4 regions of the Variovorax sp. 01N425 genome follow, and region 2 is predicted to be linked to each of the others. Evidence: predicted binding sites of a transcription regulator. Region 2 holds the regulator's gene; each other region holds the start of a gene.
The links. Region 2 encodes sigma-54, which starts transcription at its own class of promoters, with help from an activator protein. Its sites were predicted from a motif close to TGGCANGNAANCTGCTTT; they were not measured.
Positions count from the first base shown of each region.

Region 1 (7,235 bases), on a different contig from region 2:
GGCGCGAATGCAATGCCCGCCCCCCAGGTGTTGTCGAGCGCCACGATCGCGCCCGCGCTCTTGGCCGTTGCCACCAGTGTGCGAAGGTCCGGAAATTCCATCGTGATCGATCCCGGCGCTTCGACCCAGACCAGCTTGGTACGCCCGCTGAGCTTGGCCTGCAGATCGGCGACATCCAGGGGGTCGTAGCACTGATGGGTGATGCCCAGTTGCGAGAGCGTCGTGCGTGCATGGCGCAGCGAGGGGCCATAGACATTGGTTGGCAGAAGCACCTCGTCACCGCTCGACAGCAATCCGATGTTGACCGTGGCGATGGCCGCCTGCCCGCTCGGGCAGAGCAGGCAGTGCCGACCGCCTTCGAGCGTACACAGGCGCTGTTCGAGCGTGTATGTGGTCGGCGTGCCATAGAGGCCGTAGCTGTACCCGTCACGGTGGCCGAATGCCTTGGCACGCTCGCGCACCGTTGCCGTGTTCGGGAACAAGACCGTCGATCCCTTGAACACGCCCGGGGGAACCGCCTGGTAGCCGGGCGGCGGAACGTAGGCGTGGTGAATCAGTTGGGTGCTGATGTCTTGAGACATGACGAGAGTTCTTCTGCAGGATCAGAAGCTTCAATGTATCGGAACGCGGGTCGGCTGCCGCAATGGCGCCCCGGGCAAAACCGCACATCGGGTTGCGCCGATGCGGCAAGGCGTCCTCATGTATGCATATCGGCTAGCTGCGCGGCTGCGCGTCGGCAGGGCCGTTGAGCCATTCCTGCTTCGACTCGAAGAGCCGATGAAGGTATTCGGTGACAGCGCGGATGCGGGCCGAGTATTGGAGGTCATGGTGCACGCTCACCCAGAGCGTCCGCATCACCTTCGCCGTGTTGGCAAGCACCGGCACCAGCGTGTCCTCCTTCACCACGGAGAACTTGGGCAGCAGCACCAGGCCGAGCCCGGACGCCGCGGCGGCCATCTGCGCCAGCATGCTGTTGGATTGGAAGCTCATCGAGGGTCTTGCGACCAGCTCATCGAGCCAGCGGACCGCGTCGAGCTGGATCAGGTCGTCCAGGTATCCCACGAACTGGTGCTTGGGCAGGTCGGCCAGACTCGCGGGCACTCCGTGTTTCTCGAGATAACTCGGCGAGCCATACAAATACAACGCGAATGAGCCCGCTGTCTCGCACGCCAACCCCTGGCCAATCGGTTTGAAAAAGCTGACGAAGACGTCGGCTTCCCTGCGGCTCACGTTGACGATGGACGAAGACGTCACCAGTTCCACGCGCAGCTTGGGATACGTGCGCAGCAGCGGCTCGAGGTGGCGAGCCACGAAGGTGGTGCCAATCCCTTCCATCATGGCCATACGCACGCTGCCTGAAGGCTCCCTGTCGGTTCCGCCGAGTTCCTCTTGCAGCGACAACACGGCCCGCTCCATGTTCTCGGCCTGCAGTGCGAGGACATGCGCCAGTTCGGTCGGTTTGAGTCCGGTGCGGTGACGTTCGAAAAGCGGGCCGCCCAGGCACAGCTCCAACTGCGAGAGCCGTCGGCTGACCGTCGAATGATCGATGTGAAGCTGCCTGGCCGCCTGGGAAAGACTTCCGGTGCGGTTGATATGCAGGAACAGGCGCACGTCGTCCCAATCGAGGTTGGCAAGGGGTACCTTCTTGGTCGTCATGCAGCCTTCTCGTGCGTTGTCGTATGCAGTCCTGCTCCATCGGCCCGGCCGGCCGTCGGTTTTTGGATAGCATTTCACATCGAGATGCGCAATACAAGGGAAAGCACAGCCGAACATGGCCGCTTCCCAGTCCGGGCAGAGTGGCGTGAAAGATCGCCAAGGTGAACTCAGCCCGTGGGCTGCTCGACATGCGCCTGGCGCCGGTACAGGAAGTCCATCAGTGCGCGCCTGCACTCCGCATAGGTCGAATCGGTCGCCAGGCTGACGCGATCGCGCGGACGCCCAATCGGCACGTCCAGGATCTCCCCGATCCGGGCCGCGGGACCATTTGTCATCATGACGATGCGGTCCGCAAGGAGCACTGCCTCGTCCACGTCGTGCGTGACCATGACGACGGTGCTTTCGGTTTTCTCGACGATGCCGAGCAGTTCGTCCTGCAACTTGGCGCGCGTGAGCGCGTCGAGCGCACCGAAGGGTTCGTCCATCAGCAGGACCTGCGGTTCCATCGACAGCGCCCTGGCAATACCGACGCGCTGCTTCATGCCGCCGGAAATTTCGCTGGGCTTCTTGTGGGCAGCCTGCGCCAGGCCGACCATCTCGAGCGCCGCCTCGGTGCGACGGTCGATCGCGGACCCAGACTCGGCCCGAAACACGCTGCGCACGGCCATGCGCACATTATCGAAGCAGCTGAGCCACGGGAGGAGCGAATGATTCTGGAAAACCATCGCGCGCCGCGGGCCCGGTCCCCGGATGACCTCCCCGTCGCACGAGACGGTTCCCGCGGTCGGCGATGCCAGCCCGGCGAGCAGATTGAGCAGCGTGGATTTTCCGCAGCCGGAGTGGCCGATCAATGCAACGAATTCGCCTCTTCGAATCTCCAGGTTGATCTCGCTGAGCGCAGGAAATTCGCCCTTGGGCGTGCTGAAGGTCTGCCGCACACCGCAAACGCGCAGGAACCCGGGCGTTGCGGTCGAGGCAGTCGAAACGGTTGAGAAAGTTGGCCGCAGCATCGTCTGCCCGTTCATTCACGGAAGCTCAGCTGCTTCATCAATGCGCCCAGCAACTGGTCGAGCACCAGGCCGACGACACCGATCATCACGATGGCGACGATGATGCTGGAGATCTGCAGGTTGTTCCATTCGTTCCACACGAAGAAGCCGATCCCGCTCTGGCCCACGACCATTTCGGCCGCCACGATCACCAGCCAGGCGATGCCGATCGAGATGCGCATGCCCGTGAGAATCATGGGAACCGCCGCCGGAAAGACGATCTTGCGCGCGCTCTCCAGTGGCGTGAGTCCGATCACGCGGCCGACATTGGTCCAGTCCTGGCGCACGCTCGCGGTGCTGTACAGGGTATTGATCAGGATGGGCCAGATCGAACAGATGAAGATGATGAAGATCGCCGAGGCGCCGCTGTCCTTCAGCGTGTAGAGCGCAAGCGGCATCCAGGCCATCGGGGAGACGGGCCGCAGCAGCTGGATGAAGGGATTCAGCGCCTGGCCCAGCCATGGCACCAGTCCCAGCAAGAAGCCCAGGGGAACGCCGACCAGCACGGCCAGGGCGTAGCCGCTGAACACACGCCTGAGCGAGTCGAGCAAGTGCCAGGCAATGCCCAGGTCGTTCTCGCCGTTGCGACGGAACGGATCCGCAAACAATTCGCCCGCGCGCTTGAACACGTCGACGGGCGTCGGAATGGCCGAGCGCTCCACGGAGACACCGGGGCTCTTGCCCATCAGCTTTTCGTAGTCTGAAAGCTCCGCCGGCGCGCTGCCGCCACCGCTGGAGGCGAGTGCCTGCCAGACGGCCAGCAAGAGCAAGCCGATGACCAAGGTGGCCAGCCAGGAGCGTGAGGTCGAGATCGCGCCCTGCATGATCACGCCTTGCCCAGCGACTTCAGATAGTCGGCGGGACGATCGGAGTCGAAGCTCTTGCCCAGGATGGTTTCCTTGCGGAATCCGACCTCCGGTGCCCTGCCGCCGCGCTCTTCGATGAGACGCTTTGCATCGGTGGCCAGCATGACCTGCCGGGCGAGACCCTTGTAGTCCAGGTCCTCCTTGATCATGTTCCATCTGCGCATCTGGGTCAGAAGCCACACCGCGCTCGAGTAGTGAGGAAAGGGCTGGAAGTCGATGCGGCGCTGCAGCGTCTTCACGTTGCCAAGTCCGTCGGCATACCGGCCGGTGAGGACTTGGTCCACGACCGTTTCGGGCTGATTGAGATACTGCGGCTGAGCAAGGATCTTGGCCATTCCCGCGCGATTGGCGGGCTCTGACACATGCAGGCTCGCCGCGATGATCGCGCGGTAGGCGGCCATGAAGCTGTTCGGATGGGCCTTGATCCAGGCCTCGGTTGCCGTGACCGAACAGCAAGGATGCTCCGGCCAGATCTCGCTGGAGACCAGGTGAATGAAACCCGCCCCCTCGTACACGGCCCGTTGCCCGCCGGGTTCGCCGCCGAAGAAGCCGTCGATGTTGCCCACCCGAAGGTTGGAAACGTACTCGGACGGAGGAACGACGCGGTAGGAGACGTCCCGGTCCGCGTCCAGCCCTGCCGATGCGAGATAGTGGCGTAGCTGCAGCATCTGATGGGACTGCTCGAACGGCACCGCGAACCTGAAGCCCTTCCAGTTCTTCGGGTCACGGTTGTCCTTGTGTTTCATCGCAAGAACCAGCGAATTGCCGTTCTGGTTGAGCACCGTCATCACACGGGTGGGAATGGGGGCGCCGCCGATGCCGGCCGACATGGCCAGCGCAACGGGCATCACCTGTTGGGAGATGTCCAGTTCGCCGTTGACCATCTTGTCGCGGATCAGCGCGATGCCGGCGATCTTCTGCAGGCTCAGTTCCAGCCCCTCGCGCGGAAAGAGTCCGAGTTGCTCCGCATAGATCAGCGGCGTCGCGCAGGTGATGGGCAGGAAGCCGACAGCGAGCCGCTTTTTCTCCGGCGCGCCCTTGCTGTTGCGCTCCTGCGCGACGGCGGCAAGCTGGGTCAGGGGCGTGAGTGTCGTGAGCGCGGCCAGCGCCCCTGCCCTCCCCAGCGTCTTGACGAATGCCCGCCGCAGGCCGCGCTCGGGAAAGAGGCCGTGCAGCATGCCCTGGGCCATGGCGCCGGCCAGCGCATCGCCGGCGTTCGCAGGCTTCTCCGCGAGGCACTCCTCATCGTCACCGTGGGTACTGCCACATGCGCAGAGGCCGGTGCGGGAAAGGCGAACATACTCATGTGATGGGTCCATGGGCCCTCCAGGGTGGGTTGAACGGATCAGGTCCGCGACATGGCAATGGTGAGCATGTTCCGTGCAAATAGCCGCCGGGAAATTCACAACCCGCTGTGCACAGATCCTGCATGGCCCCGTGGAGGTCGCAAAAACGCACCTCTTGTTGCGTTTTTCGAGCATCTGTGCGGCTGTACCGGCAACTATCCTGTGGGCCTCAGCAACGCACAGCGAGTACCTGACATGAGTTCATTGCCCCGGGTGAAGGTTGCCGCCGCCCACGCAGCGCCAGTACTGCTCGACAAGACCGCCACGACCGAAAAGGCCGTGTCCATCATCAAGGAAGCAGCCCTCCATGGCGCGCAGGTGATCGCGTTTCCGGAGACGTATATCCCGGCGTTCCCGGTGTGGGCGGCACTGTGGGCGCCCATCTACAACCACGATCTGTTCGAGGCCATGGTCGAGAACAGCGTCTACGTGCCGGGGCCCGAGGTGGCCTTGATTGCCGCGGCCGCCAAGCGCTTTGGCGTGTGCGTGTCGATGGGCATCAGCGAACGCAGCACCGTCAGCGCCGGCTGCATCTGGAACTCGAACATCCTGATCGGCGAAACGGGCGAGTTGCTCAACCATCATCGCAAGCTGGTGCCGACCTTCTACGAGAAGCTGGTCTGGGCGGCCGGAGACGGACAGGGGCTTCGCGTCGCCGAGACCCGCTTCGGGCGCATCGGCGGACTGATCTGCGGCGAGAACACCAACCCGCTCGCACGCTTCTCGCTCATGGCGCAGGCGGAGCAGATCCATGTCTCCAGCTGGCCGCCGATGTGGCCCACGCGCAAGCCAACGGGAGGTGGAAACTTCGACAACGTTGCGGCAAACCGCATCCGGGCGTCCGCCCATTCGTTCGAAGCCAAGGCGTTCGGAATCGTCTGCGCGAGCTTCATGGACAAGGCGATGCGTGACTTTCTGGTGGATCGCGATCCCACCGTGGCAGAAGTGGTCGACGGCACGCCGCGCGCCGCATCGATGTTCGTGGACCCCACCGGCACGCAGATCGGCGACACGCTCCAGAACGAGGAAGGGATCGCCTATGCCGAGTTCGACCTGAACAAGTGCATCGAGCCAAAGCAGTTCCATGACGTGGTGGGCTACTACAACCGATTCGACGTCTTCTCTCTGGGTGTCGAACGCCGCCGCCACGAGCCGGTTGCCTGGTCAGGGCCATCCGATCCGCAGTTTCCGCGGCTGCTCGACGATGAGATGATTGCCGGGGTGCTGGATGAGTAGCTCCGATTTCCTGCCACCGCTGCCTGAAGGCGCGGAGCGATCAGTCATCATTGGCCGGTCTCCCGGATTCCATCTGAAGCCGCCACCCGCCCCTGCAGGGCTGCGCGACTTCGTCACCGCCGATGCGCAGCTCTTCGAGACCATCCACATGGGCTCCGTCGAAGTCGACGCCAAGCGCTGGCGGCTGCAAGTGGACGGGCTCGTCCGCAGGCCTTTTTCGATCGGGCTGGACGGTCTCAGGCGGCTGCCTTCTGTCTCCGTCACGGCTTTCCACGAATGCTTCGGCAGCCCCCTGGTACCGGCCGACGGCAACCTCTGGCGCGTCGGCAACGTCCGATGGACCGGTGTGCCGCTGGCTGTGCTGCTCGAGCATGCCCAGCTCGAGACGGGTGCCACCCATGTCTGGTCGGACGGTTTGGACAGCGGCGAGTTCGGCGGCCGCACGATGAACCGGTACCGCAAGGATCTGCCGATCTCGAAAGCGCTTTCGCGCGAAGTGCTCGTGGCTTACGAGATGAATGGCGCACCCCTGACCCGCGAGCGGGGTGGGCCTGTTCGCCTGGTGGTTCCAGGTTGGTTCGGCACCAACATGACAAAGTGGCTCTGTCGGCTGTCGGTCCAAGACGGGCGTGCGAACTCCCCCTTCACGACCCTTTGGTACAACCGCGACAGCGAGCATGAAGGCAAAGTCGATCGAGAGCCGGTGTGGGCTGTCGAACCCAATTCGATGATCACCCATCCGGTGCACGGCGACACCCTCTCCACGGATGCGGTTGATGTGGAAGTCAAGGGCTGGGCCTGGAGCAACAACGGCATCGGTGGCGTGGCGCTCAGCGCTGATGGCGGGGCAACCTGGCAAGAGGCTGAGGTCCGGCCCCGCCAAGAATTCGAATGGCAGCAGTTCGCGGCGACGCTTGCACTGGCGCGGACGCCGGGCCTGGTGAGCATCATCGCGAGAGCACGGGACGCCAATGGATCTATTCAGCCATTGAGCGGGACACGAAACGAAGCCCATTCGGTCCAGATTGACCGTCCTCTACCGGGCTCCAAAACAGCGTGACCAAGTCTTCCTTCGCCGCGGC
Region 1 covers NZ_JBFTRJ010000009.1:14,349-21,583, reverse strand. Annotated here, with positions in the region: gene AC1DSC_RS17255 (PLP-dependent transferase) at 1-581, opposite strand, end outside; gene AC1DSC_RS17250 (LysR family transcriptional regulator) at 715-1,656, opposite strand; gene AC1DSC_RS17245 (ABC transporter ATP-binding protein) at 1,824-2,666, opposite strand; gene ntrB (nitrate ABC transporter permease) at 2,678-3,529, opposite strand; gene AC1DSC_RS17235 (CmpA/NrtA family ABC transporter substrate-binding protein) at 3,532-4,890, opposite strand; gene AC1DSC_RS17230 (carbon-nitrogen hydrolase family protein) at 5,113-6,153, shown strand; gene AC1DSC_RS17225 (molybdopterin-dependent oxidoreductase) at 6,146-7,213, shown strand.
Region 1: the regulator sigma-54 is predicted to act here: its motif matches at 4,940-4,957, upstream of AC1DSC_RS17235 (CmpA/NrtA family ABC transporter substrate-binding protein).

Region 2 (7,235 bases):
CGCCGGCGGCGGCCGCGCCCCAGCCGGCACCCGGTGCCGGCCTGCGCTCGACCACCACGCTGGGCGGCGACGGGGAAAGGCGCAAGTGATCGAAGCCGCTGGAACCCAGAACGCCGACGGCACGCCGGGCAGCCGCCTGGTGGTGCGCGGCCTGCAGAAGAGCTACGGCAGCCGCAAGGTCGTGCGGGACGTCTCGCTCGACGTGCAAAAGGGCGAAGTCGTCGGGCTGCTCGGCCCCAACGGCGCCGGCAAGACCACCTCGTTCTACATGATCGTGGGGCTGGTGCGGGCCGATGCGGGCGAGATCACCATCGACGGCGAGCCCATCGCCCACATGCCGATCCACCGGCGCGCGCGCATGGGCCTGAGCTACCTGCCGCAGGAAGCCTCCATCTTCCGCAAGCTCACGGTCGAGGAAAACGTGCGCGCCGTGCTCGAGCTCCAGCGCGAACCCGACGCCAGCGGCAAGCCCGCGCCCTTGACCAGGCAGCGCATCGAGGAGCGCCTCTCGGGCCTTTTGGCCGACCTGCGGGTGGACCATCTTCGCGATTCGCCCGCGCTCGCGCTCTCGGGCGGCGAACGGCGCCGGGTCGAGATCGCCCGCGCGCTGGCCACGCAGCCGCGCTTCATCCTGCTGGACGAGCCCTTTGCCGGCATCGACCCGATCGCGGTGATCGAGATCCAGCGGATCATCAGCTTCCTGAAGGAGCGCGGCATCGGCGTGCTCATCACCGACCACAACGTGCGTGAGACGCTGGGCATCTGCGATCACGCGTTCATCATCAGCGACGGGCATGTGCTGGCACAAGGCACACCCTCGGAGATCGTCGACAACGCCGAAGTACGCAGGGTGTACCTCGGCGAGCACTTCCGGATGTAAGGGAGGAGTCGGTCTCCATGAAGCAAGGGCTGTCCCTTCGCGTTTCGCAGCACCTGGCGCTCACGCCCCAGCTGCAGCAGTCGATCCGGCTGCTGCAGCTGTCCACGCTCGAACTGAGCCAGGAAGTGGAGCAGATGCTGGACGAGAACCCGTTCCTCGAACGCACCGCGGAAGAAGCCGCGCGCGAGGAATTCGGGCTCGACGCCATCGACACGCCGGTGCCGCGCGACGAGGCCGGTGAAGCCGCCGAGGGCGAATTCAGCTCGGCCCCGGCCAGCAGCACGACCAGCACTTCGAGCGAAACCGCCTCCACGGCCGAGTCCGAGGTTCCTGCCGCCGACGCCACCGAGCGCGAGCCCGACTGGGAAGGCGACGGCACCGTCGACATGGCGCCCGACGACAGCGAATGGGGCAGCGATGCCCCCGCGCGCCAGAACAACCTGGGCGACGACGAGCGCGCCGACGCCACCGAACTCGCGCGCAGCCAGGAGTCGCTGCAGTCCTTCCTGCACCGGCAGGCGCTGAGCCTGCGGCTCAACGAGAACGACAGCGCCGCGCTGCGCTTCCTGATCGAATCGCTCAACGACGACGGCTATCTCGAAGACTCCTTGCCGGCGCTGGCCTCGGGCCTCGCGGGCGACGACAACGACCAGTTCGACGAGCTGGTGCACCACTTCCAGGTGGCGCTCGGCCTGCTGCAGAGCCTGGAGCCGGCCGGCGTCGGCGCGCGCGACCTGGGCGAATGCCTTTGCATCCAGCTGCGCGCACTCGCGAGCGAAAGCGAGACCGAGGAACAGGCGCTGGTGCGCAAGACCGCCATCGCCATCTGCAAGCAGCCGATGGAGCTGCTCGCGCGGCGCGACTTCAAGCGCCTGGCCACGCTCACGCGCACCAACGAAGAGCTGGTGCGCTCGGCGCTGCAGGTCATCTCGCGCCTGGAGCCCAAGCCGGGCCGCCGTTTTGTCGACGTCGAGCGCAACATCGTCATTCCCGACGTGATCGTCACCAAGGTCGGCCGCGGCACCAATGCCAAGTTCCGCGTCATGCTCAATCCCGAGGTGATGCCGCGGCTGCGCGTGCACGACATCTATGCCGGCGCGCTCAAGTCGCACAAGGGCGAGGGCAGCCAGGCGCTGTCGCAGCGGCTGCAGGAGGCGCGCTGGTTCATCAAGAACATCCAGCAGCGCTTCGACACCATCCTGCGCGTGAGCAACGCCATCGTCGAGCGGCAGAAGAGCTTCTTCGTGCACGGCGAGCTCGCGATGCGGCCCCTGGTGCTGCGCGAGATTGCCGACGAACTGGGCCTGCACGAATCGACCATCTCGCGCGTGACCACGGCCAAGTACATGTCCACGCCTTTCGGCACGGTCGAGCTCAAGTACTTCTTCGGCTCGGCGCTGGGCACCGAGACCGGCGGCAATGCGTCGAGCACCGCGGTGCGCGCGCTGATCAAGCAGTTCGTGAGCTCCGAGAGCATCAAGAAGCCGCTGTCCGACAGCCAGATCTCCGAGATGCTCAAGGAGCAGGGCATCGAGTGCGCGCGCCGCACCGTGGCCAAGTACCGCGAGGCCCTGCGCATCGCGCCCGCCAACCTCCGCAAGGCGCTGTAGAAAGCCGCCGATGGCCCGTCGCCTGCTGTCGCGCTGTGGGCAATGGGTCTTCGCCATGGCGGCGGTGCTGCTGTTCGCCGGCTGCGCCACCCTGCCCGACGAGGCGCCGCGCCCGGCCACCCGGGCCATGGCCGCCTCGGCCGACACCGCGCTCGGCAAGATCGCGCAGGCCTCGCAGCCCGACCCCGACCTGAGCGGCTTCCGCCTGATGCCGGGCGGCGACTTTGCCTTCGACACCCGCATCCAGCTCGCGCGGCGCGCCCAGCGCACGCTCGACGTGCAGTACTACCAGATCGAGAACGACGAGACCGGCCGCTACCTGCTGCGCACGCTGCGCGATGCGGCCCGGCGCGGCGTGCGCGTGCGGCTCCTGATGGACGATCTCTACACCTCGGGCGAGGACGAGCTGCTGCTCGGCCTGGCCGCCACGCCGAATGTCGAGCTGCGCCTGTTCAATCCCTTTCCGGCCGGGCGCGGCAGCCTGCTCAGGCGCTTCACCGCCTCGCTGTTCGACTTCAGCCGCGTCAACCGGCGCATGCACAACAAGCTCTTCATCGCCGATGGCGCGATGGCGGTGGCGGGCGGGCGCAACATCGGCAACCAGTATTTCAGGCGCACGGCGGGCGAGAATTTTCTCGATCTCGACACCTTCGTCGCCGGCGCGCTGATTCCGCGCCTGGGCGCGCTGTTCGACCAGTACTGGAACAGCGTCTATGTGCGGCCGGTCCAGTCGGTGGTGGCGAGCGCGCTGACACGTGACGAGCTGCAGAAGCGCTTCGACACCGCCACCGGCCCGGACACCACGCCGCCGCCGCCCCGGCCCGCGCCCAACGACCTGCTCGGCTACAGCCCAATCGCCGAAGACCTGGATGCCGGCAAGCTCGACCTGATCTGGACGCTGGCCGAGGCGTATGCCGATTCGCCCGAGCGCGTGATCGGAAAGACCGCCTCGTACGGCGGCGTGCCGCTGCTCGACGTCGACAGCGTGCGCTACAACGTGGTCGAGCAGATGCGCCGCGCGCGCTCCGAGGTGACCATCGTCTCGCCCTACCTGATTCCGGGCAAGGCGGGGCTCGAAGTGATGCGCGAGATCCGCCGGCGCAACGTGAAGATCAGCATCGTCACCAATTCCTTCGCCGCCACCGACGAGCCGCTGGTCCACACGGCCTACCGCCGCTACCGGCCCGAGATGCTCGAGCTCGGCGCCGAGCTGTACGAACTGAGCACCACGCGCACGCGTCGCAGCGTGCGGCTCGGCCTGTTCGGCACTTCGGTGGGCCGGCTGCATGCCAAGTCGGCGGTGATCGACCGGCAGGTTCTTTTCGTTGGCTCGATGAACTTCGACCCGCGCTCCGAGACGCACAACACCGAGATCGGCTTGTTCATCCGCAGCCCCGAGATGGCGCAGCAGACGCTCAAGCTCATCGAGGTGCTGAAGCAGCAGGGCGCCTACCGGCTGCGCTTTGCGAAGGACAGCGGCAATGCGCGCATCGAGTGGATCAGCGAGGAGGAGGCCGGCCGGACCACCGTGCTGAACGAGGAGCCCGACTCCGATTTCTGGGGCCGCACCATGCTCGAGATGCTGGCGCCGCTGACGCCCGAGAGCCTGCTGTAGCCCGCGCGGCTCAGCTGCTGCTGCGCACGCCCGACAGCAGCTTGAGGCCCAGCAGCACCATCACGCCGCCGGCCGCGCGGTCGATCCAGGCCTTGTAGCGCAGGTAGGCCGAGCGCGGCGCCGCCGACGAGAGCGCCAGCGCGACGACCGCGTACCAGCCGGTCTCGATGCAGAAGATCACCGCCGGCACCGCGAGCGCCAGCGCCAGCGGCACCTCGCGCGGCAGGAAGGCCGCGAAGATGCTGGCGTAGACCACCGCCGTCTTCGGGTTGCTGACCTGCGTGCCCATGCCGAGGAGAAATGCGCGCCGCGCATTGCTGCCCGTGCCTGCGGCCGCGCGTTCGTCCTGCGCGGCGGACAGCGGCTCGCGCGCACCGCGCCAGATGCGGATGCCCAGGTACAGGATAGGCGCCGCCGAGCAGCTTCACCGCCAGGTAGAGCGCCGGCACCGCGAGGAACGCCGCCTGCAGCCCGACCAGCGCCGCAATCGCGAACACCACGCCGCCCGCGCCCATGCCCAGTGCCGCGGCCAGGCCGTCGCGGCGCGACGACGACACGGCGGTGCGCGCCACCATGACGAAGCTCGGTCCGGGGCTCATGGCCCCGACGATCATTGCGCCCGCGATGCCCAGCAACGGAACCGTGATGCCGCTCATGGTTGCCTCCTTCTTCTTCTTCTATTGCTGCACGTTGACCGCTTCGACCTGCACCAGCAGCTTCACCTTGTTCTCGAAGCCGAAGTTCAGGCCCCAGGTGATGCCCCAGTCGCTGCGCTGCACCGTCGTCTCGAAGTCGCCGCCGCAGACCTGGCGGTTGATGAGCGGGTTCAGGTAGCAGTTGAAGCGCACGGCCCTGAGCGTGACGGGCCTGGTCTGCCCCATCAGCGTGAGCGTGCCCGGCACGTCGGCCACCTTGTCGCCGTTGAACTCGATGCGGTCCGCCACGAAGCGCCCGGTCGGGAATTCGGCCACGTTGAAGAAGTCCTTGCTTTGCACGTGGCGGTTGAGCAGGTCGACGCCGGTGTTGATGGAGCTGATGTCCATCGTGATGTCGACCTTGCCGCTGCTGCCGCTGCCGTCGATCTGCACCGAGCCGTCCTTGGTGCTGAAGCGGCCGCGGTTGGTGGTGGTGCCGTAGTGCCCCATCTCGTACATCACGAAGGTGTGGGTGGGGTCGATCACGTAGCTGGCGTTCTTCACCGGGCCGCCCGCGGGCTTGGCGGCGACGGGCGGCGCGGTGTATTCCTGTGCCAGGGCAGGGGTGGCAAGGGCCGCCGCGGCTGAGAGCGCGGCAGCGAGGAGGAGCTTCTTCATGGCAATGGGCGTGCGTGGCGTGAGAACGAAATAAAGGAATTCAGAGCGGACCAAACCCCGCGAGCGTGAACTTGAAGCGAACCAGCACCTCGTTGCCGACCACCGAGGTGTCGGTCCACTCGCCGTCGCCCACCTTGTAGTCGAGCCGCTGGATCGTAAAGCTTCCGCTGGCCACCGCGTGGCCGTTGGCCGGCGCAATGCTCACCGGCACCGTGATCGGGCGCGAGATGTTCTTGATGGTGAGCTTGCCCGCCATCTCGAAGCGGCCGTCGCCCAGCGCCTTGATCGCGCTCGACTGGAAGCTGGCCTGCGGAAAATGCGCCGTGTCGAACCACGGCGGCTTGGGCAGTTCGGCGTCGCTCATCGGAACGCCCAGCGACGCGCTGCCCGTGTCGATCTGCAATGCGACCGTGCCGCCTTCGGGCTTGCGCGGGTCGAAGGCCACCTGCGCATCGAACTTCTTGAACGTGCCTTCCACCGGAACGCCCATCTGCTTGCTCACGAAGGCGATCTGGCTCTTGTCCGCCACCAGCCGGGTGGCCGTGGCGGGCTCGGCGAGCGCGGGCGCGAGAGGGGCGAACGCCAGGGCGGCCGCAAGACAGAGACGGGAGGTGCGCTTCATCCGGCGGATTCCTTGCGTGGCGCGGGCCACATGCGTTTCAAGATGCCATCGCGGTCGATCCAGTGGTGCTTGAGCACCGCCGCCACGTGCAGCAGCGCCACCGCGGCCAGCGTGAAGGCGCTGCCCTTGTGCAGCGGCTTGAGCACGGCCTCGGCCCATTCCTTGTCGACCGGCACGAAGTCGGGCAGCGGCAGCACGCCGAACCACACGACCGGAAAGCCCAGCGCCGAACTGTAGGCCCAGCCGAACAGCGGAACCGCCAGGAACAGCAGGTACATCAGCGCGTGGCTCGCGCGGTAGCCGCTGCGCTGCCAGCGCGGCATGGCCGCCGCCGCTTCGGCCGGCAGCGGCGGCGGCGGATGGCGCAGCCGCCACAGCAGGCGCACGGCCGACAGCAGCAGGATCGTCACGCCGGCCCATTTGTGCCAGTTGTAGAGCTTGATGCGCGCCGGCGAGAGCGGCAGGCCGGTCATGTAGAGGCCGACGCCGAGCGAGCCGACGATCATGGCCGCGAGCAGCCAGTGCAGCGCCATGGCGACCGGGCCATAACGCAGTTCGCGCAGGCCGCGCGGATCGGCGGGCGCATCGGCCATGGCGGCGGGGTGGGAGGGGGTGTCGATGGACATCGGGGGCAGGACCGGCGGCCTGTGCGCGGAGCATATATCGGAAGCGGTGAAGGCAGTGCACGAGCCGTGCCAGACGCACCGCCCGCCCGTTCAGCGCCCTGATGCCGCCTGCTGCGCCTGCACCAGCACCGCATGCAGCTCGGCCGGCTGTACCGGCTTGCGCAGCGCATGCCAGCCGCGCTCCGCGGCCAGCCGCTGGGTGGCTTCGCCGATGTCGGCCGAGACCAGCGCGATGGCGAGCGAGGGCTTCTGCCGCTGCAGCCGTTCCGCCAGCGCGATGCCGTCGAGCGCGCCCGGCAGCCGGATGTCGCACAGCGCCACGTTGAGCGCGCGCAGGTCGGCCAGCGCCAGCGCCTCGGCCGCGCTGGCGTACACGCGCGGCGCGAGCTGCCATTGCTGCAGCAGCGCGCCGAGGCTGTCGGCCACCACGGCGTTGTCTTCCACCACCAGTACGGCCAGGCCGGGCCGCAGGGCGTGCGCCGCGCCGGACCGGGGCTGCGCCGCGGGCGCGGGAGCCGCCACCGGCGCATCGGCCGGCGCCGCGGGCAGCTCGAAGCCGAACACCGAGC
Region 2 covers NZ_JBFTRJ010000014.1:122,644-129,878, reverse strand. Annotated here, with positions in the region: gene lptA (lipopolysaccharide transport periplasmic protein LptA) at 1-89, shown strand, start outside; gene lptB (LPS export ABC transporter ATP-binding protein) at 86-880, shown strand; gene AC1DSC_RS24055 (RNA polymerase factor sigma-54) at 898-2,490, shown strand; gene AC1DSC_RS24050 (phospholipase D family protein) at 2,501-4,105, shown strand; partial or broken gene AC1DSC_RS24045 (LysE family translocator) at 4,116-4,761, opposite strand; gene AC1DSC_RS24040 (YceI family protein) at 4,783-5,418, opposite strand; gene AC1DSC_RS24035 (YceI family protein) at 5,459-6,040, opposite strand; gene AC1DSC_RS24030 (cytochrome b) at 6,037-6,666, opposite strand; gene AC1DSC_RS24025 (ATP-binding response regulator) at 6,757-7,235, opposite strand, start outside.

Region 3 (7,235 bases), on a different contig from region 2:
GCCTTCCAACACCTGGATAGCTTGAGAATACTGGTTATTTTTCCCAAGAACTCTTGCCTCCAGAATTGCCGCGGGCAAATCATTCTCCATTCCCTTGCGGTCGACTTTTTTCGCATGCTGTAGTATTTTATCAGCGAGTTCAAATTGCTGGTACCGCACTGCCGCGCCCGCGTAACCAATATTGGCCACATAGAAGTTGGGATTTGTATCATAGGCCCACTTCCACAATGTCAGATCGTTCCGCCAAAGTGGCGCAGTGAGACGCACATTCATTCCCGCGATGACAACCCACAGCGACGCAAAGATTAAAATCGACGGGAGGGCGATTTTTTGCATGGACGGCGAAAGCATCGCTTTATTCAGTGGAATGCTGACGGCGGCCATGCTAAAAAAGGCCATCGGAAGGACCAAAAATCGCTCGTGTCCAATATTTCCACCAATGGTGAGCGGAATAATGTTAGAGACAGGGAGCAAGCAAACCACCCCGATTAGAAGAAAAACCCCGAAAGAGTTTCTTTTTTTAATTAAGTAGATCGCGCTCGCCAAGAGCAGCACCACAGCAAAAATACCAATGCCCACATCCAAGCTCGTCATGTCCTTGATGGAAAATGGATGGTGCGGAGACAGATTGGAAAATGGCCACAGAACCATTCTCGCGTAGAACAATAGAGTATGCCCAATGAAGGCGATGTGGGCTGCGCCTCCTGCGCTTCCCGAGCCAAAGCTATTTGCTACATCGGAATCCACATGTGCGAGTTGTGGGAAAAAAAAGGACTTCACGCCGATATAAAACAAACCCACCAATCCAAGGGACACAATCGATGCAAGCACCCCTGACCTCTCCAGATAACCTTTTACCTCACTGATATTTTTTTGCTGAAGCCCCCTGATGCCTTCTATTAGCAAAAGAACCGCGGGCAGCGTTACAGCCATTTCCTTACTGAAGCATGCACAAAAATAAAGCGGCATTATCAAAAGTATCCGCTTAGCGCCATCAAAGCTCAGGTATACCCAGAGGCACAGCAGATAGAAAAATGTCACCATGAGATCAAAGCGTCCAGCGGCCCAGGCCACTGCTTCGATAAGAGCCGGATGAACGCCGTATAGGGTCATCGCGATCAGCGCGAGATATGTTTTTTTTCTCTCGTCTGGAAGCTGACTCAAGCGCATAAAAATAAGGCCGACCAGAATGGTGTTTGCCAAGTGAAATAGTAGGTTTATCGCATGCGAAACGATCGGATTGACTCCACCTACATAAAACTCCAATGCAAACGTCGCCAAGGGCAAAGGGCGAAAGTACGTAGTTCCCGGAATAATCGGTTTTACAAGTCCTTCGATTATTAACGCGGGGTCCCTCAAGTAAGGACTATTAATAAATAGCTCCCAGTCGTCCCACGCATAGCTGTTTCCAAGTACCGCGGGCATGTAAAGTGCACATATTCCCGCCACCACTAGGAGCAGCAATAATCCAACTATTCTTTTCGGTGCAGGCAACTGGGTCATTTTCAAATTAAATGCATAAAAAAAGAGCCGCTCACTAGCGGCTCTTTGTTGAATTAAGTCAACTTAGGAAGTTTTGCGGCACTCGGCAGGCACATATTTTGCCTCCAATGTGCCAGCGGTACCAGTGCCATAGGTCGAGCCGGCCGATTTGCAGTTCCAAGAAATCGAACCATTCGACGGGATCGTAGAAGCGCTCGTGGTACCGCTGAGTGCGGAAGCTGTTGGTCCACCATCAACAGGCGTCAGGATCAGCGTCTTTCCGCCACCGCTGATTGCCGAGGCGTACGTAATGGTAATCGCGCCCGTATCTGCCGCGATAGCAACGGAATCGACGTTCCTGGTCGCGGCAGGAGCGGTCCAACCCGACGAGAATGGGGCACCGTTCGCCGCGTTTTCTGCGATCGCCGTCTTGGCGCTGGCTGCAAGCGACAAGCCTTCCGTGACCTTTGCGCGCACGGTGTAGTCCTGGTAAGCCGGCAAGGCCACAGCAGCCAAGATACCGATGATCGCCACGACGATCATCAATTCGATAAGGGTAAAGCCGGCCTGTGCGCGGCGGGCGATCTTGCGAACGTTCATGAGAAAACTCCAGGTTGGTTTGTACAGCCCGGGAACCAAGCCCGGAGCGCACTACCTTCCGCAGCATCTGTGCCATCCCGCTTGCGAGCCCCGGAACCGCCAAAACCGAGCACTTTGCACTCAATGCGGTTACATCGAGTGACAGAAACTGCTTCAAGATGCTACAGAGCGTGACAATTTTGTCAGCCCGCCGGGCCCCACCGCCTCAAAAAGTCAGCACCCCATCCGCCTTCAGCCACCGTATATCCCGCTGCGCCAGCCCCGCCACCTGGTGCCCGGCCAGATGCTCGATCTGCCACATGATCTCTTCGGTTTCCGCCGGCTTGGTGTGGGTGATGTAGATCGGAAACTGCTTGCCCGGGTCGATGTGGGCCAGCTCGTCGGCCAGGGCGCGCGGCGACAGGTGCAGGCTGCGTTCGGCCAAGGCCTGCTCGCGGTTGCTGAATGCGGTTTCTATGACGAGCATGGCCACGTCCAGGGCGTTGAGGCGGTCCCAGAAGGGGGTGTTGCGCTCGGTGTCGCCGGTGAAGACCCAGTTGGCGCCGCCCTCGGCGCGGCTCACGGCAAAGCCGCAGGCGGGCACGGTGTGCACGGCGGGCAGCACCTCAATGCGCTTGGGGGCGGCGGTGCCCAATTGCAGCACCTGGCCCACGGCAATGTCGTGAAAGCTCACGAAGGGGGCCTCGGGGCTGGGGATGCTCTCGAAGTCGGGCCAGATGACGTTGTTGAACACGTGCGCGCGCAGCGCCTCGATGGTGGCGCGCAGGGCGTGCACGCGCAGCGAGCGGGTGCGGCGGCCGCCGACGGCGTCGAGCATGAGGGGCAGGGCGGCGATGTGGTCGAGGTGGCAGTGGGTGAGCACCACGTCGTCGATGCCGGCCATTTCTTCAAGCGTGAGGTCGCCCACGCCGGTGCCCGCATCGACGAGCAGGTCGGTGTCGATCAGGAACGAGGTGGTCCGGCAGTCCTTGGCAATGGCGCCCGAGCAACCCAGCACGCGAACCTGCATTGTGAGAGCCCCTCTGCTTGTGTCTTCTGCCGTCATTTGGTTTCGAAGCGGGTTGCGCCGTCCCATTCGGGGTCTTGGGGCCGCAACGCCATGGAGGCTAATCGTTGTGCGTAGAGCTGGTAAAGGACTTTTTTGGCATCCGCGGCCAGCAGTGGATCCAGCAAGTTCCGGCCCATGGCCCAGTCCTGGCGGCGGTAGGCGGCCAGCACTTCGGCCCAGCGCTGCAGCTGGGCGGATTGCTGCAGTGCGGCAGGGCTCTGGGCCTCTGCCTGCGTGGTGGCGCCGAGCGGCGTGAACACGGCCACGGCCTGCGCGCGGCCCTTGACGAGCACGCTGTCGAGCTCCTGCCAGACGAAGCCGGGCGCGAGTTCGCGGGTGGCGCCGCTGGCGACGATCTCGACGCCGTAGTGCACGCTCAGGCCTTCGAGGCGGGAGGCGAGGTTGACCGCATCGCCAACGACGGTGTAGCTGCGCCGCGCGGCCGAGCCCATGTCGCCCACGCTCATGACGCCGCTGTTGATGCCGATGCCCACGCTGATCTCGGGCCGCCCGGTGGTGCGGTGGATGTTGTTGATGTCGCGCACGGCCTCGGCCATGTCGAGCGCGGCGCGCACGGCCAGGGTGGCGTGCTCGGGGGTGTCGATGGGGGCGCCCCAGAAGGCCATGACGCAGTCGCCCATGTATTTGTCGACGGTGCCGCGGTGCGTGCTGATGACGCTGGTGAGCCGGTTGAACACGTTGTTCAGGAAGGCCTGCAGTTCGGCCGGGGCCATCTGCTCCGACAGGCGGGTGAAGTTGCGCATGTCGCAGAACATGACGGTCATGTGCTTGCTCTCGGCGCGCATGCTGTAGCGGCCGGGGGTGACGAGCATTTCCTTGACGAGCTGCGGCGGCACGTAGGTGCCGAAGAGCCGCACCAACCCGCGGCGCGCGCGCGACTCGATGAAGTAGCCCCAGCCCATGTTGAAGGCAAAGGCGAGCACCGCCATGGTCAGCGCGGAGGCAAGCGGCAGCACGAGGCTGTGGCGCTGGTAGAGCCAGGCATTGACGCCGACCAGCGCCGCGACGGTGGCAATGGCCAGCACCACGGCGCGCGGGGCGGGCAGCAGCGACAGGCCCAGCGCGAGCACGAGCCCCGCGGCCAGCACGCTGAGCACTTCATAACCCGGGGCGTAGTCGGGCACCGCGAGCAGGCGGTGGTCGAGCATGGCCGAGACGATGTTGGCATGCACTTCGACGCCGGGGAAGGCAGCGCCGACGGGGGTGGCGCGCAGGTCCTGCAGGCCCGGCGCGGTGGCGCCGACGAGCACGATGCGGTCCTTCAGCTCGCCGGGCGCGAGCCGCCCTTCGAGCACGTCGCCGGCGGACACGTAGCGGAACGATCCGCCGTGCGCGCCGCCGGGGCCGCGGAACGGCACCTGCATGGAAGCGGCTTCGTTGACGGGGATGCGCAGGCCCCCGACCAGCAGGGACTGGAGCGGCGGCGCGGCGCCGCCGGATCCGCCGGGTGCAAAGGCCGGCCGCACGGGCGGCGAGCCGCTGGCGAGCCGGTAGACGGCCAGCCCCAGCGATTCGTAGTAGCCGGGCCGGGCGCGGTCGCCCTCATAGCGGGCGATGAGCGGCACGGCGCGGATGACGCCGTCGCCGTTCGACATGACCAGCGTGTTGAGAAAGCCCGCCGCCGGCGCAGCATCGGCCAGCACCGGCAGGCTGGCGCCAAAGCCGTTCCAGGCGGTGGCATAGCCGCGGCCCGGCGGAAAGGCCTCGGCCTGCAGCACGGGGGCCGGCGGCAGCTGGCCCTTGGCGCCGGGCTTTTCGGTGCGCGTGAAGTAGTAGCCGAGCGCCACGCGCTGGCCCTGCATGGCGGCGGCAAAGATGGCGTCGTTGTCGAGCGTAGGGGCGAGCCGGTCGATTTCAGCGGCCAGCCCCGGCATTTCGCGCAGCGGCCCGCGTGCGATCTGGCGCAGCTTGTCGAGGCCGGAGCTGCGGTCGGGCTCGACGAACATCACGTCGAAGCCCAGCGCCGCCGCCTGCTGCCGCCCGGTGAGCTCCCGGGTGAGCCGGGCCAGCTTGTCGCGCGACCAGGGCCATTGGCCCTGCCGGGTGAGGCTGGCGTCGTCGACGTCGACGATCACGATGCGCGGATCGAGCGTGCCCGGCATGGTGGCGCGCAGGCGGGTGTCGTAGATCAGGTGGTCGAGCCGGTCGATGGCATCCAGGCGCCAGAGGCCGGTGGCATGCGCGAGCGCGAGCAAAACCGGCAGCAGGGTGATGGCAATGCGCAGCCCGTGGCGCCTCATGGCAGTCACCGGCGCACCCTGGGCGCCGCTGCTGCTGCGCCGCAAGAAAGATCAGACCCGCACGAACTGCATGCGCGTGGCGCCGCCAAGCTCGAGCACGTCGCCTTCCTGCAGCCCGACGGGCTCGGCGCCGAGCGGAGCGCCGTTGAGCGTGACGCCGCCCATGATGGTGGAAGCCATGTAGCTCTGGCGGCGGCGCGTGACCACGGCCACCGCAACGCCGGGCTTGCCGATGGTGGTGACCACCTTCTGCAGCGGCACTTCCTGGCCCTGGTCGGTGCCCGAGAGAACGCGCAGTGCGGGCATGCCCAGTTCGAGCAGCGCGCCGGCTTCGGTGGGCGCGGCCGACAGCGGAACGGAAGCCGCGTAGTCGCCGCGCGCAGCACCGCGGGGGGAACCGGCATCGGCGGCCGCGCTGCTGCGGGCGCGGAAGTGCAGGCGGCAGCCGCCGATTTCGATGACGTCGTTGTCCTTGAGCTTCTGCTGCTTCTGGACGACGATCGCATTGACGTAGGTGCCGTTGGTGCTGTTGAGATCTTCAATTTCGACTTCAGCGCCGCGCATGTGCAGCACGGCATGCTCGCCGCTGACCGCGAGATTGTCGAGCACGATGTCGTTGTAGGCGCGCCGCCCCAGCGTGGTCCGGTCCTTGGCAAGCGCCATTTGCCCGATGACAGTGCCATCGATCGAAATGATCATCTTCGGCATTGCCGACTCCCTGAATGCATGTTTTTATTCAGGCGCACTGCCAACGCGCGCCCTGGCCAGGACAACTGAAATATTGTCTCGGCCGCCATTGTCGTTGGCAACGGCCACCAGAAGTGATGCTTTCTGCTGAAGCTCGACATCGTGATTCAAAAGCGTGAAAAGCTGCGCATCCGGGACCATCTCGCTGAGCCCGTCGGAGCAGAGCATATAGAGATCGTCGGGCCTTGCGGTGTGCTCATGCATCTCGAGCACCACCTGCGGCTCCACGCCCATGGCACGCGTCACCAGGTTGCGGTGCGGGGAGATCAGCGCTTCCTCGGCGGTGATGGCGCCGGCGTCGAGCTGCTGCTGGCGCAGCGAGTGGTCGCGCGTGAGCTGCTCGAGCTTGTTGTTGCGAAGGCGGTAGCAGCGCGAATCGCCGATGTGGCCGACCAGCACGCGCTGCGGCCGGAACGCGGCCAGCACCAGGGTGGTTCCCATGCCCTGGAGTTCGGCATTGGCCAGGCCGGCTTCGAGGATGGCGGAATTGGCCTCGTCGGTGGCCGCCTGCAGGGCGCGCCGGACCACGCGCGCGGGCGCCTGCAGGCCGGCCTGCGCGAACCAGCGCGCAAAGCTGGCGTGCACCAGCGACACGGCCATGGCGCTGGCCACTTCGCCGCCCTTGTAGCCGCCCATGCCGTCGGCCAGCACCGCCAGGCCCAGGGCCGGGTCGACGTGCAGGTCGTCCTCGTTGTGGGCCCGCGCGCGGCCGACGTCGGTCAGCGCCGCAAAGTCCCAGGAGAGCTGGGGCCGGGTGGAGAAAAGGGACGCGCCGACACTCGCCATATGTTTTCAGGAAGCGTCGATGCGCGACGGTTTCAGTGTCCCTCGGCGGCCTGCGCGCGCCGCTGCAGCAGGCGGCCCACGGCCACCACGAAGAAGGCGCCGGCAGCCGCCGCCGCATAGTGCAGCCAGGGGTTGGCAGCCAGCACGCCGTGCAGCGACACGTCGCTGGCAATGGTTTCGCCGCCGACCCAGCCGATCAGGGCGGCGCCCAGCATGACGACGATCGGAAAGCGTTCCATGAGCTTGATCATGAGCGTGCTGCCGAAGATCACCAGCGGAATGCTGATGGCCAGGCCAAGCACCAGGAGCAC
Region 3 covers NZ_JBFTRJ010000002.1:302,612-309,846, reverse strand. Annotated here, with positions in the region: gene AC1DSC_RS04580 (tetratricopeptide repeat protein) at 1-1,503, opposite strand, end outside; gene AC1DSC_RS04575 (pilin) at 1,567-2,082, opposite strand; gene AC1DSC_RS04570 (3',5'-cyclic-nucleotide phosphodiesterase) at 2,288-3,091, opposite strand; gene AC1DSC_RS04565 (CHASE2 domain-containing protein) at 3,124-5,400, opposite strand; gene AC1DSC_RS04560 (FHA domain-containing protein) at 5,443-6,099, opposite strand; gene AC1DSC_RS04555 (Stp1/IreP family PP2C-type Ser/Thr phosphatase) at 6,124-6,924, opposite strand; gene AC1DSC_RS04550 (TerC family protein) at 6,957-7,235, opposite strand, start outside.
Region 3: the regulator sigma-54 is predicted to act here: its motif matches at 2,140-2,157, upstream of AC1DSC_RS04575 (pilin).

Region 4 (7,235 bases), 110 kb from region 2:
CGGATGCGCGAGCGTGTCGGCAATGAGCCGCAGCGCCTGGTCGCACTGCTCGCGCGACATCGGGCCGCCCAGGCAGATGCGCACCGCCTCGGGCGGATCGCCATCGGTGGAGAAGGCCGCGCTCGCCACCACGCCGACGTTCTGCGTGCGCAGGTAGGAGGCGAACTCCACCGGGCTCCAGCCCGGCGCGAGCGGCAGCCAGGCATGGAAGCCCTCGGGATGCGCCTGCAGCCCGCTGCCGCCCAGATGCCGCGCGGCCAGCGCCTGCCGCGCCATCGATTCGCCGCGCACCGCCTGCAGCATGGCCTCGGCGGTGCCGTCCTCGACCCACAGCGTGGTCAAGGCGTTGGTGATGGGCGAGGCCATCACGGTGGTCGCTCGCATCGCGCCGGCCAGGCGCTGCGACTGGACCACGGTGGGCGAGCACACGTAGGCGCTGCGCAGTCCCGCGCCAAAGCATTTGGAGAATCCGCTCACGTAGTAGGTGAGCCCGGGCGCCAGCGTGGCGAGCGCGGCCGGCGTCTGGCGCGGCAGCATGCCGTAGGCGTCGTCCTCGATGATCGGCACCGCATAGCGCAGCGCCACGTCGGCCAGCGCTTCGCGCCGCGCGCGGGGCACCGTGCCCGCGGTCGGGTTCAGCAGCGTGGGGTTGCAATAGAGCGCCTTGGGCTTGAGCGTCCTGCAGGCGTGCTCGAAGGCATCGGCAATGGGGCCGTCGTCATCGAGCTGCAGCGCATGCAGCTGCACGCCCAGCTGCGCCGCGATGGCCTTCACGCCCGGATAGGTGAGCGACTCCACGCAGATCAGCTCGCCCGGCCGCGCGAGCTGCGAGAACAGCGCCGTGAGCACGCCGTGGATGCCCGGGCACACGAGGATGCGGTCGATGCCCGCGTCGGGCACGAAGGGCCGCAGCCAGTGCATCGCGGCCTCGCGGTCGTGCGCGGTGCCGCCGAAGTCCTGGTAGCGCAGCAGGTCGTGCAGGTTGGCCTCGGCGAAGGCGCGGCTCGCGCTGTCGTGCAGCCGCGCCATCAGGTGCGGGTCGTCGGGCTCGGGCGGCATGTTCATCGTCATCTCGGCGCCGCTGCCGCCGCGCAGCCGCAGGCTCGGGCTGCCCGAGCGGATGAAGGTGCCGGTGCCGGCGCGCGAATCGATCAGGCCGCGCTTGCGCGCCTCGGCATAGCCGCGTGCCACCGTCGTGTAGTTGAGCTCCAGCTCGGCCGCGAGTTCGCGCAAGGTGGGCAGCCGGTCGCGCACGGCGAGGCGGCCGGTCTTGATGTCGTCGGCAATCAATTCGGCCAGCAGCAGGTAGGCCGGCTTGGCGGTGTTGCGCAGCTGCTTGCGCCAGTGGGCGGTGATCGTGGTCATCGGCAAAGTTGATTGCATCCATTGATTGCATCGGGCCAACGATCAGGCACGCAGGAATCGCGCCCGCTCCAGAGGGGCCGGATGCCTCGATCAGGTGCGATCAACCCCGTTGATCGGGTGCATTGATCGCATGGCGGATGCGTCTTCCCGGTGCAGGCGGGGCCGCGCCGGCCGCCTTGGCCGAGGGGTTTTCGTGCGGCCGAAAAAAGTTTTCGGGCGTGCAGGCCGCATCCCGGCGAATTGATCGCGCATTGATCGCACGCGCCGCGCCGGGCGCTGGCACATCGCCTGCAAAGAGAAAGGCACGCAGGACCTGCGTTCATCCCCTTTTTCTTCAACCGGAGTACCCCATGCCCAAAGTCACCCGCCCCCGCAACGAGAAAGGCGAGTTCCTCGTCGACTACGAAGAGAAGGTGTTCGAAGACGTCAAGGCCGAGCCCGGCGAGAAGGCGCTCGTCACCTTCCACACCGTGGCCTTCGAGGGCTCGATCGGCTTCGTGAACCTGCTGCAGGCCACGCGCCTCAGGCGCAAGGGCTACGAGACCTCGGTGCTGCTGTACGGCCCCGGCGTGACGCTGGGCGTGCAGCGCGGCTTTCCGACGCTGGGCGACGAGGCCTTTCCGGGCCACCAGAACTTCAACAAGCAGATCAGCAAGTTCATGGAGGAAGGCGGCAAGGTGTATGCGTGCCGCTTCGCGCTGCAGGCGCTGTACGGCCACGGCGAGGGCGCGCTGATCGAGGGCATCACGCCGATCAACCCGCTCGACGTGCTGGACCTCGTGCTGCTGCACAAGAAGGCGGGCGCCGTGATCCTGGACACCTGGACGCTGTAAGGCAGGACCCGAGCGATGGCCTCCCCACCCCGCATCGTGCGTGCCGCGGCGATCCAGATCGCGCCCGACTTCGACCGGCCCGACGGCACGCTCGAGCGGGTGTGCGGCGCCATCGACGAGGCCGCGGCCAAGGGCGCGCAGCTGGCGGTCTTTCCCGAGACCTTCGTGCCCTACTACCCCTACTTCAGCTTCGTGCTGCCGCCGGTGCTGCAGGGTGCGCCGCACCTCGCGCTGGCGGAGCGCGCTGTGGTCGTGCCCGGGCCGGTCACGCAGGCCGTGGCCGAGCGTGCGCGGCATCACGGCATGGTCGTGGTGCTGGGCGTGAACGAGCGCGACCACGGCAGCCTCTACAACACGCAGCTGGTGTTCGATGCCGATGGCACGCTGGCGCTCAAGCGCCGCAAGATCACGCCGACGTACCACGAGCGCATGGTGTGGGGCCAGGGGGACGGCGCCGGCCTCAAGGTGGTCGACACCGCCGTCGGCCGCGTTGGCGCGCTCGCCTGCTGGGAGCACTACAACCCGCTCGCGCGCTACGCCCTGATGGCGCAGCACGAGGAGATCCACTGCGCGCAGTTCCCGGGCTCGCTGGTGGGCCCGATCTTCGCGGAGCAGATGGAAGTGACCATCCGCCACCACGCACTGGAGTCGGGCTGCTTCGTGGTCAACGCCACCGGCTGGCTCACTGACGAACAGATCCGCAGCGTGACGCCCGACGCCAGCCTGCAGAAGGCGCTGCGCGGCGGCTGCCACACCGCCATCGTCTCGCCCGAGGGCAAGCACCTTGCGCCGCCGCTCACCGAGGGCGAAGGCATGGTGATTGCAGACCTCGACATGGCGCTGATCGCCAAGCGCAAGCGAATGATGGATTCGGTCGGCCACTACGCGCGGCCCGAGCTGCTGTCGCTCGCCATCAACGACCGGCCGGCGCAGACCACCGTGCCGATGCATCCCACGCAACCCCTCGCTCAACGGAGCCCCGACCATGACCACCATCACCACGACGACCCCACCGGACAGCCGGCAGCTGATGACCGAGCTCCAGTCCTTCGGGTTGCGGCTGGTTGATCCTTCGGCCGGCGTGGCAAGCCGCCGCGGCGGCGCGGGCCCGTCCGACCACAAGGCCGTCACGGTGGACGGCCACACGATCATGGTGCCGGTCCACACTTCGAGCGCCTGGCATTCGCCGTTCACGGCCGAGGCGCCCGATGCGCGGGGCATGAGCCGCGTGATGCGCGGCAGCATTCCCATTGCAAGCATCAGCTTTCCGAAGCAGCCGCGCTTCTATGCGATGCAGACCTTCGATGGCGTGCCCTATTCGCACATTGCCACGCTGCACGGCAGCGACGTGCTCGCCACCACCGTGCTGCAGAGCTGCATCCGCTACGAGAGCCGCAAAAAGAGCTGCAAGTTCTGCGCGATCGGCCAGTCGCTCGCGGCCGGCCGCACCATCGCGCGCAAGACGCCCGAGCAGCTGGCCGAGGTGGCGCGCGCGGCCGTGCTGCTCGACGGCGTGAAGCACATGGTGATGACCACCGGCACGCCCAACGCCGCCGACCGCGGCGCGGCCATCCTCTGCGAGAGCGCCTTCGCGATCAAGGCCGCGGTCGACATTCCGATCCAGGGCCAGTGCGAGCCGCCCGACGACGACCAGTGGTTCCACCGCATGAAGGCCGCGGGCATCGACACGCTGGGCATGCACCTGGAGGTGGTCACGCCCGAGGTGCGCGAACGCATCATGCCGGGCAAGGCCAGCGTGCCGGTCTCGCGCTACATGAGCGCCTTCGAGGCGGCCGTGCGCGTGTTCGGGCGCGGCCAGGTCAGCACCTACATCCTGGCCGGGCTGGGCGACACGCGCGAGGCCATCCTGGACACCTGCGACCAGCTGCTCGCGCGCGGTGTGTACCCCTTCGTCGTGCCCTTCGTACCGATCAGCGGCACGCCGCTCGAGGACCATCCCGCACCGTCTCCGGAATTCATGAAGTCGCTGCTGGCACCGCTGGGCGAGCGCGTGGTGGCCGCGGGCCTGCGCTCGGCCGACATCAAGGCGGGCTGCGGCAAGTGCGGCGCCTGCTCGTCGCTGTCGATCTACGAAAAAGAAAGCGAAAGCTGACCATGCTGTGCATCGACGACCTCAGCGGGCTCGACCCGCACTACGCGCCGGTCGAATACCTGGTGCGCGAAGCGGCGCAGCAGTGGGAGCGCGACGAAGCCATGGCGCTGCGCCGTGCGGTGTTCTGCATCGAGCAGGGCATCTTCGCGCGCGACGACCGCGACGCGATCGACGGCCATGCGCGGCTGCTGGTCGCCATGTCGTGCAACGGCGGCATGCCCGAGCAGGTGGTGGGCACGGTGCGCATCCACCGCGGCGAGGCGCCGGGCGAATGGTGGGGCTCGCGCCTTGCGGTGCATCCCGCGTTCCGCAGCCAGGGCCACCTGGGCGCCACGCTGATACGGCTCGCGGTGTCGCGCGCCAACGCGCTGGGCTGCGATGCGTTCTTCGCGCAGGTGCAGATGCAGAACGTGCCGCTGTTCCAGAAGCTCGGCTGGAAGATGCTCGATGAAAGCGCCATCCACGGCCGTCCGCATGCGCGCATGCAGGCGGGGCTCGCTTTCTACCCGCCCTGCCACGACCCGGTGAGCGGCTTCGTCACGCGCGCGAAGGTGCTGTCATGACGACGGCCCACGACATTGCCGAAGCCCTGCGCGCCACGCGCGGCTTCGCCCACAAGCGCGACATCAGCGACGTGGTGTCGGCGCTCGGCCGGTCGCTGCCCGGTGGCCATGCCGCGCTCGCGCAGGCCGTGCCCATCGGCGACGACTGCGCGGCCATTCCCGACGGCCATGGCGGCTACCTGCTGTTCGCGATCGAAGGCATGGTGGAAGACTTCATCGTGCGCATGCCGTGGTTCGCGGGCTACTGCGGCGTGATGGTCAACGTGAGCGACATCTATGCGATGGGCGGCCGCCCCACAGCCGTGGTCGATGCGCTGTGGAGCACCGGCATGCACCCGGCCGACGAGGTGCTGCGCGGCATGGCGGAAGCCTCGGTGCGCTACGGCGTGCCGGTGGTGGGCGGCCACAGCAACAACCGCAGCGAGCGGCCGCAGCTCGCGGTTGCGATTCTCGGCCACGCACGCAAGCTGCTCACCAGCTTCGACGCCAGGCCCGGCGACCTGCTGGTGATGGCGGCCGACCTGCGCGGCGCCTACGAGGAGCCCTTTCCCTACTGGAACGCGTCGACCACGGCGCCGGCCGCGCGGCTACGCGCGGACCTCGAACTGCTGCCCTCCATTGCGGAAGGGGGCCTGTGCCGCGCCGCGAAGGACATCAGCATGGCCGGCGCGGTCGGCACCGCGATGATGCTGCTGGAGTGCTCGGGCGTGGGCGCGCGCATCGACCTCGATGCACTGCCCAGGCCCGGCGGCGTGCCGCTGCTGCGCTGGCTTTCTTCTTTTCCGAGCTACGGATTCGTGCTCAGCGTGGCGCCTTCGCAGGTTGCGCCGGTGCTCGGCCGCTTTGCCGCGCGCGACATCGCCTGCGCGGTGGTCGGCGAGGTCGATGCGACGCGGCAGGTGCGGCTGCAGGCCGGCGGCGACGAGGCCCTGCTGTGGGACTTCGGCCGCGATGCCTTCATCCAGCCGCCGCAGGAGGCGCTCGCATGCCCGTGATGCACTTCCAGGTGCGTTGGCCCGACGCCAGCGAAACGCGCTGCTACTCGCCCTCTTCCGTGGTGCAGGATTTCTTCGCGCCCGGCGAGCGCTATGCGCTCGAAGACTTCCTGCAGCGCTCGCGCGAGGCCTTGGGCATCGCCTCCGAACGCGTGCGCGCCAAGTACGGCTTCGCGTGCTCGCAGGCCATGGACCAGCTCGCCGAGATCGAGCGCATCGCCGCCCGCTTCACCGGCGCCGACGATGCCCAAGTCACCGTCGTCGCCTTCGATTGACGCCCCCCGCATCCAGAGAGAAAGAAAGAAGACCCCATGTCCTATCCATTTGGCGGACGCAGCCACTACAGCGTCATCGTCGTCGGCGGCGGCCAGGCCGGCCTGTCGCTGAGCCACTGCCTGCAGCAGCGCGGCATCGACCACCTCGTGATCGAGAAGCGCAGCCTGGTGCACAGCTGGCGCACGCAGCGCTGGGATTCGTTCTGCCTGGTCACGCCCAACTGGCAGTGCCAGCTGCCGGGCTGGGCCTACCACGGCGACGATCCGCACGGCTTCATGGTCAAGGACCAGATCAACGAATGGCTCGCGGGCTTCGTCGCGCAGGTGAAGGCGCCGGCCATCGAGGGCGTGACCGTCGAGCGCGTGGCGCGCGTGCCAGGCACGGGCGAGCGCGACCGCTTCATGGTGCAGACCGACGCCGGCCTCTACACCGCCGACCAGGTGGTGGTGGCCTCCGGCGGCTACCACCGCCCGATCGTGCCGCGCCTGGCCGAGAAGCTGCCGCCGCACGTGGTGCAGTACCACTCGGCGCAGTACCGCAACCCGGCGCAGTTGCCCGAGGGCGCGGTGCTGGTGGTGGGTTGCGGCCAGTCGGGTTCGCAGATCGCCGAGGACCTGCACCTGGCCGGGCGCAAGGTGTACCTTGCCACCGGCGATGCGCCGCGCTGCGCGCGCTTCTACCGCGGCCGCGAAGTGGTCGACTGGCTCGCCGACATGAAGTACTACGACATGCCCGTGACCGAGCATCCGCTGCGCGAGGGGGTGCGCGACAACACCAACCACTATGTGACCGGCCGCGACGGCGGCCGCGACATCGACCTGCGGCGCTTCGCGCTCGAAGGCATGGAGCTGTACGGCCTTCTGACCGGCCTGGGCGGCGACGGCACGCTGGAGTTCCAGCCCAACCTGCGCGAGCACCTGGACAGCGCCGACGCCACCTACAACCGCATCAACGCGTCGATCGACAAGTTCATTGCCTCCCGGGGCATCGAGGCGCCGCCGCCCTCGGTCTACACGCCGATGTGGGAGCCGCCCGAGGAGCGCACGCGCCTGAGCCTTGCCGAGGCGGGCATCGCGAGCGTGCTCTGGTG
Region 4 covers NZ_JBFTRJ010000014.1:12,595-19,829, forward strand. Annotated here, with positions in the region: gene AC1DSC_RS23560 (aminotransferase-like domain-containing protein) at 1-1,365, opposite strand, end outside; gene AC1DSC_RS23565 (MSMEG_0572/Sll0783 family nitrogen starvation response protein) at 1,716-2,198, shown strand; gene AC1DSC_RS23570 (Nit6803 family nitrilase) at 2,214-3,266, shown strand; gene AC1DSC_RS23575 (MSMEG_0568 family radical SAM protein) at 3,229-4,311, shown strand; gene AC1DSC_RS23580 (MSMEG_0567/Sll0786 family nitrogen starvation N-acetyltransferase) at 4,314-4,874, shown strand; gene AC1DSC_RS23585 (sll0787 family AIR synthase-like protein) at 4,871-5,869, shown strand; gene AC1DSC_RS23590 (MSMEG_0570 family nitrogen starvation response protein) at 5,860-6,144, shown strand; gene AC1DSC_RS23595 (MSMEG_0569 family flavin-dependent oxidoreductase) at 6,181-7,235, shown strand, end outside.
Region 4: the regulator sigma-54 is predicted to act here: its motif matches at 1,643-1,660, upstream of AC1DSC_RS23565 (MSMEG_0572/Sll0783 family nitrogen starvation response protein).